3 regions of the Peribacillus sp. B-H-3 genome follow, and region 3 is predicted to be linked to each of the others. Evidence: riboswitches for the same ligand, from Rfam matches in the RefSeq annotation. Region 3 holds a riboswitch; each other region holds the start of a gene.
What was found. A riboswitch is a leader RNA that binds a small molecule or an ion and turns the genes downstream of it on or off. The one in region 3 is predicted to bind S-adenosylmethionine.
Positions count from the first base shown of each region.

Region 1: another riboswitch for S-adenosylmethionine. It lies ahead of metE (5-methyltetrahydropteroyltriglutamate--homocysteine S-methyltransferase); the one in region 3 lies ahead of ACN6MY_RS15815 (bifunctional homocysteine S-methyltransferase/methylenetetrahydrofolate reductase).
Region 2: another riboswitch for S-adenosylmethionine. It lies ahead of ACN6MY_RS22490 (O-acetylhomoserine aminocarboxypropyltransferase/cysteine synthase family protein); the one in region 3 lies ahead of ACN6MY_RS15815 (bifunctional homocysteine S-methyltransferase/methylenetetrahydrofolate reductase).

Region 1 is NZ_CP183879.1:2,596,835-2,602,802, reverse strand. It holds gene metE (5-methyltetrahydropteroyltriglutamate--homocysteine S-methyltransferase) at 1-1,965, opposite strand, end outside; cobalamin riboswitch at 2,117-2,310, opposite strand; SAM riboswitch class I at 2,404-2,519, opposite strand; gene ahpF (alkyl hydroperoxide reductase subunit F) at 3,068-4,597, opposite strand; gene ahpC (alkyl hydroperoxide reductase subunit C) at 4,610-5,173, opposite strand; gene ACN6MY_RS12895 (GNAT family N-acetyltransferase) at 5,776-5,968, shown strand, end outside.
Region 2 is NZ_CP183879.1:4,502,810-4,508,777, reverse strand. It holds gene ACN6MY_RS22520 (acyl-CoA dehydrogenase family protein) at 1-1,380, shown strand, start outside; gene ACN6MY_RS22515 (arsenate reductase family protein) at 1,526-1,882, shown strand; gene gcvH (glycine cleavage system protein GcvH) at 1,965-2,348, shown strand; gene ACN6MY_RS22505 (toprim domain-containing protein) at 2,785-3,147, shown strand; gene ACN6MY_RS22500 (thioredoxin family protein) at 3,153-3,458, shown strand; gene ACN6MY_RS22495 (hypothetical protein) at 3,617-4,048, shown strand; SAM riboswitch class I at 4,396-4,500, shown strand; gene ACN6MY_RS22490 (O-acetylhomoserine aminocarboxypropyltransferase/cysteine synthase family protein) at 4,618-5,931, shown strand.
Region 3 is NZ_CP183879.1:3,186,264-3,192,231, reverse strand. It holds gene ACN6MY_RS15825 (MOSC domain-containing protein) at 1-587, shown strand, start outside; gene ACN6MY_RS15820 (class I SAM-dependent methyltransferase) at 675-1,283, opposite strand; SAM riboswitch class I at 1,569-1,669, shown strand; gene ACN6MY_RS15815 (bifunctional homocysteine S-methyltransferase/methylenetetrahydrofolate reductase) at 1,898-3,742, shown strand; gene metH (methionine synthase) at 3,735-5,968, shown strand, end outside.

The DNA.
Region 1 (5,968 bases), 590 kb from region 3:
ATCTTCAAAGTTTGAGTAACACATATGAGTATGAATTTGGGTTTCGTTTTTGACAAACGCTGTGGCAAGTTTAAAAGCATAAACCGCAGCATGAAGATAGTCATCCCATTTTACCTGTTTTAATGGCAGTCCTTCTCTCAGAGCTGGTTCATCCACTTGGATCATATGGATTCCACTTCTCTCTAGAATTTCCACTTCTTTTTGAAGAGTAAGAGCGATTTGATTGGCGACTTCATCGCGTGGAATATCTTCTCTTACAAATGACCAATTCAATATGGTGACGGGTCCCGTCAGCATTCCTTTCACGGGTTTGTCTGTTAGTGACTGGGCATACAAGGTTTCTTTAAGCGTCATTGGTTCACGATAAGACACATCACCATAAATAACTGGAGGTTTTACACAACGAGATCCATAGGATTGAACCCATCCTAATGTGGTCATTTGAAATCCATCCAGTTTTTCACCAAAATACTCAACCATATCTGTACGTTCAAATTCACCATGGACAAAGACGTCTAATCCAATTTTTTCTTGGATGTTAATCCACCGATGAATTTCTTCTTTAATAAAGCTATCATATTGATGATTACTTATTTCCCCCTTCCGACACTGTAAACGGTGTTTTTTCACTGCTTGAGTTTGAGGAAAACTGCCAATCGTTGTGGTTGGCAGAAGAGGAAGTTGAAAAAACTTCTCTTGAATGATTTGGCGTTCCTGAAATGATGCCTTGCGTTCTATTTTTAATGTTTGTGACTTCGCCATGTTTTCGTTAACTTCCAGCCTATTTTTTGATGACAGCTCATTTAACAACAAGATCGCATTCTGACTGGATGAGATCTCTTCTTGGATACTGTCTTTTCCGTTTTGTATCCCTTTCATTAAAATATTCACTTCACTTAATTTCTCATCAGCAAATGATAAGGCTTCCTTCAATATCACTTCAAGACCTACTTCATTTTTCACTGTCACAGGTGTGTGCAGCAGGCTTGAAGATGGCTGTATAATCAACTGTTCTTTAGAAACATAGGACTCAATTTCTTTTAAAAGGGAAAATTTTTTATCAAGATCTGCACGCCAGATGTTTCGGCCATTGATGACTCCAGCTGCGAGTACCTTGTCTTTCGGGAAACCATACATCTGTATAGAAGTGAGATTCTGTCCATTGTCATGTACAAAATCAAGTCCAATTCCCTGAACAGGCAGGGAAATGACTTCTTCGTAATGGTCGATACCTTCAAAGTAGGTTTGTAAGATCACCCGTATATCAGGTGCTGCTTTATGTAATCTGGCATAAACATGATGAAATAACGCAACCTCTTCTTTAGATAGGGTCGTAGACAAAATAGGCTCATCGATTTGTATCCACTGTACACCTTCTTCTTGTAATTCACGGAGTACCTCCGAATAAAGGGGGATAAATGACTCAATGACCGTTTTAAACTCATCCTTGTTATAACCTTTTGAAAGTTTTACAAATGTAACAGGCCCTAGTATCACAGGTTTACCTTCAATATCTAATTTTTGTTTGGCTTCTCTATAGAAATGGAGAGGTCGATTATCAACAAGAGCAGGTACTGCATCTTCAAGCTCCGGAACAATATAGTGATAGTTGGTATTAAACCATTTGGTCATTTCAGAAGCAACGGCCTCTTTTGTCCCTCGTGCGATATCAAAGTATGTTTTAAGCGGTACTTTCCCCCCACTGTATTCAAATCGCTTGGGAACTAACCCGAACATCATAGCCGTATCGAGCACATGATCATACAGGCTAAAGTCACCAACAGGAATAAGATCAATGCCTTTTTCTTTTTGTTTACACAGATGGTTAAGACGAATACCCTCTATTTGTGCCAAGAAATCCTCTTGTTCGAGTTTCCCAGCCCAAAACCGTTCAATCACTCTTTTCCACTCCCTATTTTCACCGATTCTTGGATAACCTAAATTAGAACTTTTAACCTTGCTCATCTTTTAAACACAACTCCTTCTTATATGAATTTGACCTCAACTAAAAAAATCTCCCTATTAGTAGAAAAGGGAGATTTTTACGCATCGTTAACTAGAGTTGAGACCTTCTGGTTTTCTCAACACGTATAATCACTTCCCTATCGTCCGTAGAGTACAAGTGCATACAACAGGCAGGTTTCCTGACTTAGAATCATCGCTCTTATCACCTTCCCATTTCATTCCAGAAACAGTGGTAAACGGATAAGTCGCTCTCCTTTACAGTGGCGGGACCGTGCCGGAATTTCACCGGACTTCCCTTTTAAGCTGAGCAAGACTTTGCACAGCACCTGATGCATTCTTTATTAAGTTTTTATGGGAAAATAACGGAATCAAAATCCTGTAGTAAAAAATAAAAACCTTTTCATTTATAAATAGAGAGGCCTTATTTGCCAGTAACCTCTCTTATTTCTCAAAGCCTCAATCGCTTTGCAGGAACTAGCCCCTTCTCCAATAAGACAAATTGAATGGTTGCCTGGCTTCAAACGGGCCAGTCCCTCCACCTCTCTGAATAAGAGTTTAAACATCTTTTCGTCATCTAATTAATTAGAAATATTAGCATTGCAAAAAGATTCTGTCAAATTAAGATTGTATTTCCTCTTGGGGTACCGCCGACATTTTCAAATAATATGCAACTAACCTGCTAGTTTGGCTGAATAAACTCTTGTAAATATAATACCATAAAAAGTAAATTTAACCTCGTCCCATTTAAAAGACAACACTCTTTACGAAAAAGCCTATTTGAATGTTATTCAACAAAGCTAAAGTGTGCAGAATGCCAGGAAAATTTAAGGTGGAAAGTCGTTAAGCTCCCAATATGTAATTCAGTCTATATGGTGATAATGCTATATCGTTTTCTAGGGTTCCTAGAATAATAAACCCCTATCTGAGAGATAATATGCAACTGACATAATTTGCGTCCTATACAGGGATGATTAACCATCTCTGGGCTTTATCCCTTTTCTTTTACAGATTTATGCAGAGCATTCCATGAAGTTTACAGTATGCAAAAAAAAGAAAGCCGGTTGCTATCAAACAGATAGCGAAACGGCTTTCTTACATGTAATTAGTTGCGGATGAGGTAATCGAATGCGCCTAAAGCTGCAGTCGCACCTGATCCCATAGAAATAATAATCTGTTTATATGCACTATTTGTACAGTCGCCTGCAGCAAACACTCCATCTAGGTTTGTAGCACCTTGCTTATCAACAACAATTTCACCGAAGCGAGTGAGTTCAACGGCATCGCCTAGCCAGTCGGTATTTGGCACAAGGCCAATCTGAACAAACACACCTTCTAATTCAACCCGCTGAACGGTTCCTGTATCCCGCTCAATGTAGGAAATGCCGTTTACTTTATCAGTTCCGGTAATCTCTTTTGTTTGAACATTTTTTAGAACTGTTACATTAGGCAGGCTGTAAAGTCGTTCTTGCAGTACAGCATCAGCCTTCAGTTCTGGCATAAATTCAAGAACAGTTACATGTTTCACGATGCCTGCGAGGTCAATTGCCGCTTCAATGCCGGAATTTCCCCCGCCGATAACCGCCACATGCTTTCCTGCAAAAAGCGGACCATCACAATGCGGACAATATGCTACACCTTTATTCTTGAACTCTTCTTCACCTGGTACGCCAACTTTGCGCCAGCGGGCACCCGTTGAAAGGATTACGGTTTTACTCTTCAGGACAGCACCGTTATCTAGTTCAAGTTCGACGAGGTCCTTCTTTTCTAACCGCTTGGCACGCTGCAGGTTCAATATATCAATGCCATACTCTTTAACATGTTCCTCAAGACTTGCGACAAGCTTAGGACCTTCAGTATATTTTGTACTTATAAAGTTCTCAATGCCCAAGGTGTCCATAACTTGGCCGCCAAAACGTTCAGCAACAATGCCTGTGCGAATGCCTTTGCGGGCTGCATAGATTGCTGCACTTGCACCGGCAGGTCCGCCTCCAACAACCAGGACATCGTATGGATCCTTATTAGCAAGCTCTCGTGCATCAGGACCATTTCCCATCTTCGCAAGGATTTCCTCAAGTGTCATACGCCCGCTGCCGAAAGATTCTCCATTCAGAAAAACAGTTGGCACAGCCATTATGTCTTTGCTTTCAACTTCATCCTTAAATACAGCGCCGTCAATCATGGTATGGGTAATGCCAGGATTGAGAATGCTCATTAAATTCAGTGCCTGAACAACATCAGGACAGTTGTGGCAGCTCAGACTGATGTAAGATTCAAAGTGATATTCACCCTTAATGTTTTTAACTTGATCACTTACCTTTTGATCAATCTTAGGAGGCCTGCCGCTGACCTGCAGCAGCGCCAGCACTAATGAAGTAAATTCATGTCCTAAAGGAATGCCAGCAAAGGTAACACCTGTGTCTTCGCCAATACGGTTTACGCTAAAGCTCGGTGTTCTCTCCAGTTGTGTTTTCTCTATTTGAATGTTGTTTGAAATGCTAGCCAATTCATCTGCTAAGGCCAACATGTCGCTGGATACTGCATCTGATCCAGCGCTGACTTTTAGCAGGATATCGCCTTCTAGCAATTCAAGATATTGGGCTAACTGTGCTTTTATATCTGCATCTAGTAACATTATCTAAGCTCCTTAAATTTTTCCTACAAGGTCAAGGCTTGGCTTAAGTGTTGCAGCTCCTTCTTGCCATTTAGCCGGACAAACTTCACCCGGATTGTTACGGACATACTGTGCTGCTTTAATCTTGTTAACAAGAGTGCTTGCGTCACGTCCAATACCGTCTGCATTAATTTCAACTGTTTGAATGATGCCGTCTGGATCAATGATAAAAGTACCGCGATCGGCAAGGCCTTCCTCTTCGTTTAATACATCGAAGTTGCGGGAAATCTTTTGTGAAGGGTCGCCGATCATAATATATTTAATTTTGCCGATAGCTTCTGAGTGATCGTGCCATGCTTTATGGGTAAAGTGTGTATCCGTTGATACGGAATATACTTCCACGCCAAGTTCTTTCAGAGTTGCATATTCGTTTTGCAGGTCTTCTAGTTCAGTCGGGCATACAAATGTAAAATCTGCAGGGTAAAAGCAAACTACACTCCATTTTCCTTTCAAGTTACCTTCCGTAACATCAATAAAATCTCCGTTATGAAAAGCTTTTGCTGCGAATGGTTTTACTTCTGTTCCAATTAATGACATAGTGATTTGCCTCCTAGATGTTTTAATATTTATAATCAGCTAGATTATAATAATTATAATTCGATATTTATTATTATATAAAATCTATTATGTTGTCAATAGGAATGCTTCACTTTATTCCGTATTAATTTTACTAGCTAACAATCTATAATATATATAACATAATATGGATTTCATGGTTCAGACCTTTGTGTGCCTGTTATTTCGGGTAAATCTTTTAGTTCTGATTTTACTTCTCCTCAGATAGAGTGCCTATGTAAACAAAAAATATTAAGAAAAACTAAATGAGAAAATTGTATGTAGTAAATGTATTTAGTATATCAATAATGTTCTTTTATTTAGATTGTTCAAACTAAATTGCATCCATTATGGCTAATAAATTGTTTTTATGAAAGTTTTTATACAGTATCAACTGCTTACTGTGTGAATGATCAGATTTTGGATTTAATTAAGTCCTTCATTGTACCGCCAGATCTTATTATGTGCAGTACGCTCTTACTTTTATGGTATTATCTTTTCAGGAACTTACATCAAAAGATCAAATTATTGAATATGAAAAGCTATTAGATTTAGGAAGGATATATATATAAAGGGGAAGTAAGATGAAAAATGTTGCTATTGCCAACATTGCAGATTTAAACAAAATAGTATGCATAGACAGTGAAATTATAGGAAACACAAGCAGAAGAAAATTTATTAAAAATGCCATTGATGCAGGACGTTGTATAATTGCAATGGAAGAAGATAATATTGTAGGATTTTTAATTTATGATACCAACTTTTTTGAGTGTTCAT
Region 2 (5,968 bases), 1.3 Mb from region 3:
CTTCCATTACTAGCAACAGGAGAAAAAATTGCAGCATATGCACTCACTGAACCAGGTTCAGGTTCTGACGCACTTGGCGCAAAAACAACGGCTAAATTGAATGCTGAAGGCACACATTATATCCTTAATGGAGAAAAGCAATGGATTACTAATGCAGGTTTTGCAGATGTATTCGTTGTGTATGCGAAGATTGATGGAGAAAAGTTCTCTGCCTTCATCGTAGAGCGTGAATATCCAGGCGTTTCTACGGGCGCAGAAGAAAAGAAAATGGGCATCAAAAGTTCATCAACACGCACATTGATCTTGGAAGATGCCAAGGTGCCTGTTGAAAACCTTCTGGGTGAAGAAGGAAGAGGCCATGTTATCGCCTTTAACATCCTTAATATCGGACGTTATAAATTAGGTGTAGGAGCTGTGGGAGCCTCCAAGCACGCACTTGCCCTTACAGCAGCATATACAAACCAGCGCCAGCAATTCAAGACGCCAATTTCTTCTTTTAACTTAACAAAAGAAAAAATTTCTACAATGGCATCTAAGATTTATGCTGCAGAAAGCTCTGTTTACCGTACTGTCGGTCTATTCGAAAGCAGGATGAGCCAGCTTACAGACGAACAGGTAAAAGACGGCAAGGAAGTGGCAAATTCTATTGCAGAGTATGCCATCGAGTGTTCACTGAATAAATTTTTCGCATCAGAAGTTCTTGACTATGTAGTGGATGAAGGCGTTCAGCTGCACGGAGGCTATGGTTTCATGCAGGAATATGAAATCGAAAGAGCTTACCGTGATTCCAGAATCAACCGGATCTTTGAAGGAACAAATGAAATTAACCGCCTGCTGGTTCCGGGCACATTCTTAAAGAAAGCTTTCAAGGGTGAGCTTCCTCTTCTTCAAAAAGCACAAAGCCTGCAGGAAGAGCTGATGATGCTAATGCCGGAAGAACCTGGTGATGAGCCGCTGGCACAAGAAAAGCTGCTAGTGAAAAATGCTAAGAAAATCGGGTTGCTGGCTGCAGGGCTTGCTGCACAAAAGTTTGGGAACAAGCTTGAGCAAGAACAAGAAATCCTGGTTAACATAGCTGACCTTGCTTCTCTTGCATATGCCATGGAATCTGTTGTGCTTCGTACAGAAAAAGCTATTGCACAATCCGGAGAAGAAAAGAACCAGCAGAAGCTTCTTTATACTCAAATTTTCTGCCAGGAGTCATTCAATCAAATCGAGCAGCATGCGAAGGAAACCCTGGTTGCGGTAGAAGCCGGCGATACATTGCGCATCATGCTTTCTTCACTGCGCAAATTAACAAGGCATAATCCTGTTAATGTGATTGCTAAAAAACGCGAAGCTTCAGTGAAATTGTTAGACGCAGAAAAATATGTGCTTTAATTAGTATGGCAATCGGAGCCGCAGGGATATCCAAAATGGATATTCCTGCTTTTGTATGTCCGGCAGCTGTTTTTTTGCTGGAAGCATAGCTTATTTTTTGAATTAATGCTTAAAAACGGGTATCCTATCGTTAGGTGGTGAAACCATGGGATTGATATTTTATTGGTATCCAAAATGCGGCACATGCAGAAATGCGAAAAAATGGCTGGATGATCATGAGGTTGCTTATGAAGCTGTCCATATAGCAGAAAATCCCCCTTCAAGGGAGCTGATTGAAGAGCTTTACCTGAAAAGCGGCTTGGAATTAAAGAAGTTTTTTAATACAAGCGGCCAAAAATACAGGGAGCTTGGTTTAAAAGACAAGCTTAAGGATGCTTCTGACTCAGAAAAGCTGGATATTCTGGCCTCGGACGGAATGCTGCTGAAAAGGCCGATTGCTTCAGACGGAAATCAAGTGACAGTCGGGTTCAATGAACAGGAATACCAAAAGATTTGGCAATAGAAGAAGTTTTTTGCACCAAATCAGAGAAATCTATTTTATACTATAATAGATCATAATTTTACATACCTTGGAGGGATATACCATGGCAACACCAAAGGATCTTCGTTATTCAGAGGAACACGAGTGGGTAAAAACAGAAGGCGACAAAGTCCGCGTTGGCATTACACATTTTGCACAATCAGAATTGGGCGATATCGTTTTTGTTGAGCTTCCTGAAGTGGGAGACGAGCTGAAAGCAGATGAGCCATTCGGCAGCGTAGAGTCTGTTAAAACGGTTTCTGAGCTTTATGCGCCAATCAGCGGTAAAGTGGTAGAAGTCAATGAAGAGCTAAATGACAACCCTGAGTATGTAAATGATTCACCTTATGAAAAGGCATGGATGGTTGTTATTGAGCCTTCTGACAGCAGTGAAGTGGAAAGCCTTATGACTTCTGAGCAGTATGATGAAATGACAAACGAAGGATAATGCATGACGGGAAGGCTTCTTGCCTTCTCTATTTTTTTACAGTGCTTTTTTCGTAAACGTTGCGGCAATGGAACAAGGTGGCTGATTTCCGCTCCAGGATGCTCGCTTTCCGGGGGGCTCACCTGTTCCGCTAATCCCGCAGGAGTCTCGCACTAAACGCACCAATCAAACTGACTTAACACGGGGATCGCCTCACAGAACTTATTGGAAAACAACAATCTTTAAGAAAAGAGCCTTTTACAAAGAAAGCACTTTGGACACTTTTTTTCTGTTTTGGGTTATTATATGAACAGGGTACGCATTTCTGTCCCGTATGGGGGCAGTGAATTTTAGAAACCCTGCCTGAAAGCCCGATTCGTTCAACTGATCATCAGCGGGGATGAGAGAGCCCTCTGCTGATGGAAGGTTCACTTTATCCTTTAGCGGCGGTGATTGCATGGAATTCGGACAACCTGATAAAGTAATTATTGTAGAGGGAACTTCAGATAAAAGAAAAGTGAAAAGTGTATTGAAGGAAGAAGTGGAAATCATCTGCACCAACGGCACCATTTCAATTACAAGGCTTGATGAACTTGTTGATGAACTGGCTGAGAAAGATGTTTATATTTTAGTGGATGCTGATGAATCAGGGGAAAAGCTGCGCAAACAGTTTAAAAAAGAAATGCCAGAGGCTTACCATCTTTATATAGACCGAATGTATAAAGAAGTTGCTGCTTCGCCGATGAATCATATTGCTACTGTTTTATTGGCAGCAGATATTGAGGTAAACCCCGTGTATTTAGAACAAAGGATGAATTAAGTAATATGCAAGAGTGGAATGAAGAACAGTTAAATACTTCCGTAAAATGGAATCGGACATTTTGTTTATACCTATACACTCCAATGTGCGGGACTTGCCAGGTTGCCTCGAAAATTCTTGCCGTTTCCCTGGAGCTTTTTCCGGATTTGGACTGCGGCAAAATGAATTTAAACTATATGGCGAATATTGCAGCTGAATATGAAGTAGAAAGTGTTCCCTGCTTATTGGTTTTTAAAGAAGGCAAGCTTGATAAAAAGATATACGCCTTTCATTCTGTCCCGTATATATACGATGTACTTAAAGAAATATAACAAACATCACCATTCTTGCCCAAACAGGCAAGAATTTTTTTTGTGCTGTTAAGCGAAAAGGTCAGAATGCTGCTTCTCGGCAATATTTTCATACAGTCAGGCCTTGTCTCCTTATCTCACTTTATATTTTGCTGACCGTTTTTTTTGTGTCCAATTCCATGATTGCTATTGCTCTCTCGGCAGGACAGGGAGCCGCGGCAGCAGCTATGCTTCTCGGATCAAGGTTTGTAAAACGCTTTGGAGAAGTTAAATCCGTTGTTATTCTGCAGCTGCTTTCCCTGCCTTTCTTATTGCTTAAAGCGTATACCCGTCAATTATGGATAGCGGCATCGCCTTTTTATTCCGGCAGGCTTTTAATGAATGCAGGAAACCCCATACAGATGTCTTTAATGATGTCACTTGCAGCAACCGTTCTAAAGGCTGGCAAATTCCATGAACCAGATGGGCCTTTAACCTGGGGTGGGCATTCATGGGTCCGGTATCTGCCTCTCTTGTCATATTATTGGGCAGCTATTGGGGATATGCAGCCGTATTTTCCATTACCGCAGGAATTTATTTGCTGGCAACAACCTTTTTCTTTATGTGTTTAAGTCTCTATCGAGCCAGTCCTCCTTCAATGGGGGCGTTAGTATGGAACCTGTATCTGCTGCATGACATGCTCCAGGGGCGATGCGGCTGATGTCAAAAGAATCCGGTACGCGATGATGGCTTCCCCCTTTTTCTTATTTCTTAGGAAATAAAGTCAAACTATCTGTTATTATCGGAGAATATGCAGCAAGGCTTTGAAATAATGTCGGCAAAGCAAGGAAAATGACAGTCTGTAGCGGAGTTAAATGGCAAGAGTAACAGGGGCAAATATGCCAAAATAAAATTTGACTATTTACATAAGGGTATGTTATATTTTTGATTAAGCAAAATTTTCTGATTAATTAACTGAATCTTATCAAGAGTGGCGGAGGGACTGGCCCATCGAAGCCCGGCAACCGGTATATATCATACACGGTGCTAATTCCAGCAGAGTATCGGCTCTGGCAGATAAGGAGAGATAAAGCAAAGCCTCTTCTTTTTGAAGAGGCTTTTTTGTTTCTCGTTAACCTTCCAGGAATGATTTCAGATGACTCAGAGCCATGAATTCATAAAAAGTTGGGGGAGAAGGAAAATGGCAGAAAACAAAAATTATCGTTTTGAAACCTTGAGCATTCACGGAGGGCTAAAGGAAGATGCTACAGGAGCCAGGGCATTGCCTATTTATCAAAGCAATGCATATTTGTTCAAAGATACAGATCATGCAGCCAATTTATTTGGACTGAAGGAACCGGGGTATATTTACACCAGAATCCATAATCCGACTGTTACTGCTTTTGAAGAAAGAGCGGCACTGCTCGAAGGCGGGATCGGGGCCCTTGCCGTATCAAGCGGAATGGCTGCAATCACACTGGCCATCTTGAATATTGCTTCAGCGGGAGATGAAATTGTATCAGCTTCAACTTTATATGGAGGCACATATAACTTGTTCGCCAATACACTTCCGAGGTATGGAATCAAGGTTACCTTCGTAAAACCGGATGATCCGGAGAACTTCCGTAAAGCCATTACACCAAAGACTAAGGCAATATTCGGTGAAACGATCGGCAATCCAAGCCTTCGTGTACTAGATATTGAAAAAATAGCAGAAATTGCCCATGAAGCAGGAATTCCGCTTATTGTGGATAATACCTTTGCCACGCCTTATTTGTGCAAGCCAATTGAATATGGTGCTGATATTATTGTGCATTCTGCTACAAAATGGCTGCTAGGCAATGGAACTGTACTAGGGGGCATCATCGTGGATGGCGGGAAATTCGATTGGAATTCCCCTGATTTCCCAGGGTTTACGGAACCTGATCCAAGCTATGGAAATATCGTATACAGTGATGCTGCAGGCCCTGCTGCTTTTATAACGAAAGCACGTGTTCAATTACTAAGGGATCTAGGGCCGTCACTCAGTCCCCAAAGCGCCTTTCAATTCACTCTCGGGCTGGAAACCCTGCATGTAAGGATGAAAGAGCACGTATCCAATACCGGAAAAATCATTGATTATTTAGAAAACCATCCGGCCGTAACATGGGTGTCACACCCGGGGCATAGAGATCACCCTGATAGGAAGCTGGCAGATAAATACCTTCCAAGAGGAGCAGGGGCCATTGTCATTTTTGGGATTGAAGGCGGAAGAGAAGCAGGAGCCAAGCTGATTAACTCCATCCAGCTATGGTCACATGTAGCAAATGTTGGAGACGCAAAAAGCTTAATCATCCATCCTGCCAGCACAACCCATCAGCAGTTAAATAAAGACGAACTGATTCAATCTGGTGTAAGCGAGGATTTAGTCAGGCTGTCAATCGGCATTGAAAATGCAGACGATCTGATTGAAGACCTTGAACAGGCGATTGAACAGGCAACTGGCCTAGCGTCCTTGGCTGTGAAATCTTTATAATTCCGAAAGAGAGTGCGGGCATGCATTCTCTTTCTTC
Region 3 (5,968 bases):
TCAGCGGAATGAATATCAAAACAGCCATAAAAAAACTGAAAACAGAAAAAGCGCAACTCGGTGTAAATGGATTTTCCGGGGACGGAGTAGGCAATCCGGTGTACCATGGCGGACCTGAACGCGCTGTATGCTTTTACCCTGCAGAACACTATTCCCGATGGGAGGAAGAATTCCAGAAAACCATTACGATGCCTGCTTTTGGGGAAAATCTGACCGTTCATGGAATGAAGGAAGAAGAAGTATGCATCGGTGATATTTTCAGAATTGGCAGCAGTGCTGCAGTCCAGGTAACACAAGGAAGGGTGCCATGCTCCACGATTTCTTATTTCAATAAAGAACCTCAATTCTTAAAGCGCATTTTGGACACGTGCTATACAGGTTATTTTGCAAAAATGATTGATGCTGGCACAATCAATCAAAATGATGATATAACTTTACTGCACCGCGCACAAAAGCCAATTACCGTGTTAAAGGCATCCAGAATCCTTCTGCACCAGGAGGGAGGCTTGGCAGCCGCAGAGGAACTGATTTCCGCAGAAGGACTTGCAGAAGACTGGAAGAAAAAGCTGAAAAAAAGGCTTTCTTAATATTCCTCTAAGATAAAGTTTGTTTAAGGGACAAGAGCTCAGCGATTCCGTTAAAATCAGTGAGCTCTTATAACACCTTGAATTTTTTTAATTCTTTTTGCAATGGGCAGTAACACATACCGTTAATTGAGGGCGGATTTTCTTGAACTTAACAGAGATGCTGCGGAATCCGGCATGAAAGAGTGCTTGTTCAATTTCTATGGCATGAGACAGGGCTTTTTCCCGGGAAGCGTCTTCCTCTCTTGGCTGTACAGTGATGGCGATGGTTCCTCCATCCTTCATCAAATGGTGAATCCTGATTAATTCCTTCTTGGGATTTTTCCAAAGGGGATAGTTATTAACAGAAAAAACCTTGTCGTATCTGTATAAATCCTGTTTGAAATCTGACACATCCCCGCTGTATAGCTGAAGCCTTCCTTCTTCTGCATTTTTTGAATTTCTCTTTTCTGCTTCCTTAGTCATGGACACTGAGACATCAATTCCATCTATTTTCACATTATGGTGCCTGCGAAAAATTTCCTTTATCGCATATCCTGGCCCAAATCCAATCTCAAGAAGATAATCCCCGGGCTTTATATTCAATAGGTCAATGGTCCAGCGGTTAATCCTGCGGTTTTCGAACAGCATTATTTTTCCGGCAAGCCTTCCTAATAGTCCGTCTGGCCTGCGGAATTGCTTAGCTAAAATTTCAATCAAAAAAATGCCTCCTTTCTCCTTGCAATTATAGTTTTGTTATTCACTTCTGCAGCTTTTGGTAAACATGGTGCTGATTTTTTTAGTTTTTTTGTCTTTAATACTTCCCCTGATGTGCTCACAGGGATAGTAAGGTTAAGCGATGGCCAGAAGCAGAAAAGAGCAGGAGCGGGTATAGTGCCTGGTTTTTTAGAAGGATATACATACTATTTTCCATAAAGCCTTGAAATTGGCTGCTTAATCATGTAAATTAAATGTAATTAATTTTTTTGAATATTAAAATTACATATCTTATCGAGAGAGGTGGAGGGACTGGCCCCATGAAGCCTCAGCAACCGGCATATTGCCATGGTGCTAAATCCAGCAAGCAGAAGCTTGATAGATGAGGAGAATGTTTGAAACAGGCCTTCTTCCAAGAAGGCCTGTTTTTATTTTATTTTCGAAGACCATTGTTATGGTTCATTGCAAATTCCTGCACTTTATTATTGGAATGGATGGGCTTGATTCACGGGGGAGCAGCGCGTCCTCGGAAGTCTTCCAACCTTTAGCGGAGAGCAACAGCCAAGTATACAGTAAGCACTTATTAATTACACACAAATATTGAAAGAAGGTGTCATATGGATTTCCGGAGCGAGCTGAAAAAACGGGTGCTTATCGGGGAGGGAGCCATGGGAACATTGCTGTATTCCCATGGAATTGATCATTGCTATGAGGAGCTTAATTCTACTGAACCCGGCCAAATAGAAACTATTCACAGGGCCTATTTAGAAGCTGGGGCCGATATTCTGCAATCCAATACCTACGGTGCAAACTATCATAAACTGAAGCGGTACGGCCTTGAAGATGAAGTAAGCACCATTAATCGCAATGGAGTTGCAATCGCAAGGAAGGCCTCGGAAGGAAAAGCATTTGTATTTGGAACGATTGGGGCTTTGCGGAGCATAAGGAAAAATGATCTTAGCATGGAGGAGATAAAACGCAGCTTTCGTGAGCAGCTTTACAGTATTCTTATGGAAGGGCCTGATGGTCTGATTCTTGAAACTTTTTATGACCTCGAAGAGCTGGAAACCGTGCTGCCGATTGCCAGGAAAGAAACAGATCTTCCTATCATCTCCAATGTTACATTGCATGAAATTGGATACATGCAAAACGGCATTCATTTAAATGAAGCATTTCAAAGAATTGAACAGCTGGGTGCTGATGTTGCAGGCATAAACTGCAGGCTTGGACCGCATCATATGATCCGCTCCCTAGAAGAAGTTCCCCTTATGAAGAGCACGCCGATATCCGTTTATCCGAATGCAAGCCTCCCCGAATATATCGATGGCAGGCTGATATATGAAGCCGTGCCGGAATACTTTGGCTCAAGTGCCTTAAAGCTCAGGGAACAGGGGGCAGCAGTAATTGGCGGATGCTGCGGAACAACTCCACTTCATATTGCGGAAGTAAAAAAGAAGCTTGGCATTATCCCTCCTGTTACACAAAAAGAAATTAAGGCCAGAAAGATAGAAATCATCGAGATAACTGATGATAAAACACCAGCACTGCACCAGCTGGCTAAAAGAAAACGGACGGTTCTCGTTGAGCTTGACCCGCCAAAGAAGCTCGGAATTGAACCTTTTATGAATGGAGCTAAGGCACTTTTGGATGCAGGTGCTGATTCCGTTACCCTTGCTGACAACTCGCTCGCAACGCCGAGAATAAGCAATGCAGCTCTTGGTGTAATGCTGAAAAACCAGATGGGGGCCAATCCGCTGATACATCTGACCTGCAGGGACAGAAACCTGATTGGCCTGCAGTCTCATTTGATGGGACTCCAAACGCTGGGGCTGAATGAACTGCTTGTTGTGACTGGCGATCCGTCCAAAATTGGCGATTTTCCGGGAGCTACTTCTGTTTATGACCTTTCTTCTTTCGATTTGATCAGCCTCGTCAAGCAGTTCAATGAGGGTTTATCGTTTTCGGGGCAAAGCCTTGGGCAGCAATCCCATTTTAAAATTGCTGCAGCATTTAACCCTAACGTTAAGTATCTCGACAAAGCTGTACAAAGAATGGAAAAGAAAATTATCTGCGGCGCACAATCCTTCCTGACACAGCCGATTTATTCCGTAAACCAGATGGAAGAAGTATATGAAGCGACCAAACATCTTGATACACCTGTTTTTGCAGGCATCATGCCGCTGACAAGTGCCAGAAATGCTGAATTTATTCATAATGAAATACCGGGCATTACACTCCCGGATGATGTGCGCCGTGCCATGGCTGCTGCCGGCAGCAATCCGCTGCTTGCCAGGAATGAGGGGCTTGCCATTGCTAAATCTTTGGCAGATGCGGCGATGGCTAAGTTTCAAGGAATTTATTTAATTACTCCGTTTATGAGGTATGAAATGACAGCAATGCTGACTGAATATATCAGGAAGACGGATAGTATGAAAATGGCAGAGGTGACAGCATATGAGTGAAAATCTGATAGTAAGGCAGATGAAAAAGAAAATATTGATCCTGGACGGTGCAATGGGAACGATGATTCAAGCTGAAAACCTCACCGAAGCTGATTTTGGCGGTGAAGAGTATGATGGATGCAATGAATATCTTTCGCTTGCAGCCCCAGAGATTATTTTGTCCATTCATGAAGCTTATTTAAAAGCAGGGGCAGATATTATTGAAACCAACAGCTTTGGGGCTTCTAGCATTGTTTTGGAGGAATACGGGCTCGAAAGTATGGCTTATGAACTGAATAAAGCTTCAGCAAGGCTGGCAAGAGCAGCATGTGATAAATTTTCTACAGTCAGCTGGCCGCGGTTTGCGGCAGGCTCGATGGGTCCAACCACCAAAACCCTTTCCGTTACAGGCGGGACGGGTTTTGATGAATTATCTTCCTCTTATGAAGAGCAGGCAAGAGGTTTGCTGGACGGAGGGGCAGATCTGCTTCTAGTCGAAACCTGTCAGGATATGCTGAATGTTAAGGCCGCTTTTTTAGGAATTAAATCAGCCTTTAAGAAATCAGGAAGAACGGTGCCAATCATCATTTCCGGAACGATCGAACCGATGGGAACAACGCTCGCGGGGCAATCCATCGAAGCGTTTTATTTATCCTGTGAGCATATGGACCCGCTGGCAGTCGGGCTGAATTGTGCAACAGGGCCGGAGTTTATGATTGACCATATCCGCACACTTTCAGGGCTGTCTCACCATGCAGTAAGCTGCTATCCGAATGCCGGGCTGCCGGATGAAGAAGGCCATTATCATGAATCGCCAGTTTCCCTGGCGGAAAAAATGAAGCAATTTGCTCAAAAGGGCTGGGTCAATATTATTGGCGGCTGCTGCGGTACTACACCAGCCCATATTGAGGCCCTGTCTGTCGCCTTAAAGGATGTACTGCCAAGAGTCCTTCCAGAAAACACCCACAATCACGCAATTACTGGCATAGAGCCTCTCATATACGATGAAACGATGAGGCCGCTATTTGTCGGGGAGAGGACAAATGTGATAGGATCCCGCAAATTCAAAGAGCTGATACGTGATAAGAAATATGAGCAGGCGGCAGAGGTTGCGAGAGCACAAGTGAAAAAGGGCGCCCATGTGATTGATATCTGCCTGGCAGACCCAGATGGTGACGAGTTCGGGGATATGAAGGAATTTGTCAGGGAGACTGTGAAGAAGGTTAAGGTACCCTTAGTTATAGATACTACAGATGAAGCCGTTCTTGAGCAGGCATTGAAGAACTCACAGGGAAAAAGCATCATCAATTCAATTAATCTTGAAGATGGTGAAGATCGATTTGAAAGAATCACCCCATACATTCATCAATACGGTGCGGCCGTAGTTGTGGGGACAATTGATGAAAAGGGAATGGCAATTGATGTGAAAAGAAAACTTGAAATTGCCGGCAGGTCCATGGATTTGCTTATTAATAAATATAAAATCAATCCAAAGGATATCATCTTTGACCCGCTCGTTTTTCCCGTCGGCACTGGTGATGAGCAGTACCTGGGCTCTTGCTCCGAAACGGTTAAAGGCATCCAGAGCATCAAGGAAAAATATCCGCAATGCCAGACGATCCTGGGCATTTCCAATGTTTCTTTTGGCTTGCCGGCAAGGGGGCGGGAAATCCTTAATGCTGTATTTTTATATCACTGCACAAAAGCAGGGTTGGACTATGCGATTGTCAACACGGAAAAATTAGAGCGTTTTGCTTCTATCCCCAAGGAAGAGGTTCGCCTTGCAGAGGAACTGCTTTTTAATACCTCGAAAGAAGCATTAGCCGCTTTCACAGAGTTTTACCGCGGAAAGAAAACGGAGAGGAAAGTCAGCGCTGCATCGCTTCCGCTGCATGAAAGGCTTGCAAACTACATTATAGAGGGAACAAAAGAGGGTCTTTTGGCTGATCTTGACATCGCCCTGAAAGAGGGCAAGGAGCCGCTTGCCATCATTAATGGACCGCTGATGGACGGCATGTCTGAAGTAGGAAGGCTTTTCAACGATAACAGACTGATTGTAGCGGAGGTCCTTCAAAGTGCAGAAGCGATGAAGGCGGCCGTTTCCTATTTGGAGCCGCTTATGGCTGGAGATACAAGCGCAAAAAAAGGCAAGCTGCTATTGGCAACCGTAAAAGGCGATGTACATGATATCGGGAAAAATTTAGTTGAAATCATCCTCTCGAATAATGGTTTTGAAGTCGTTGATCT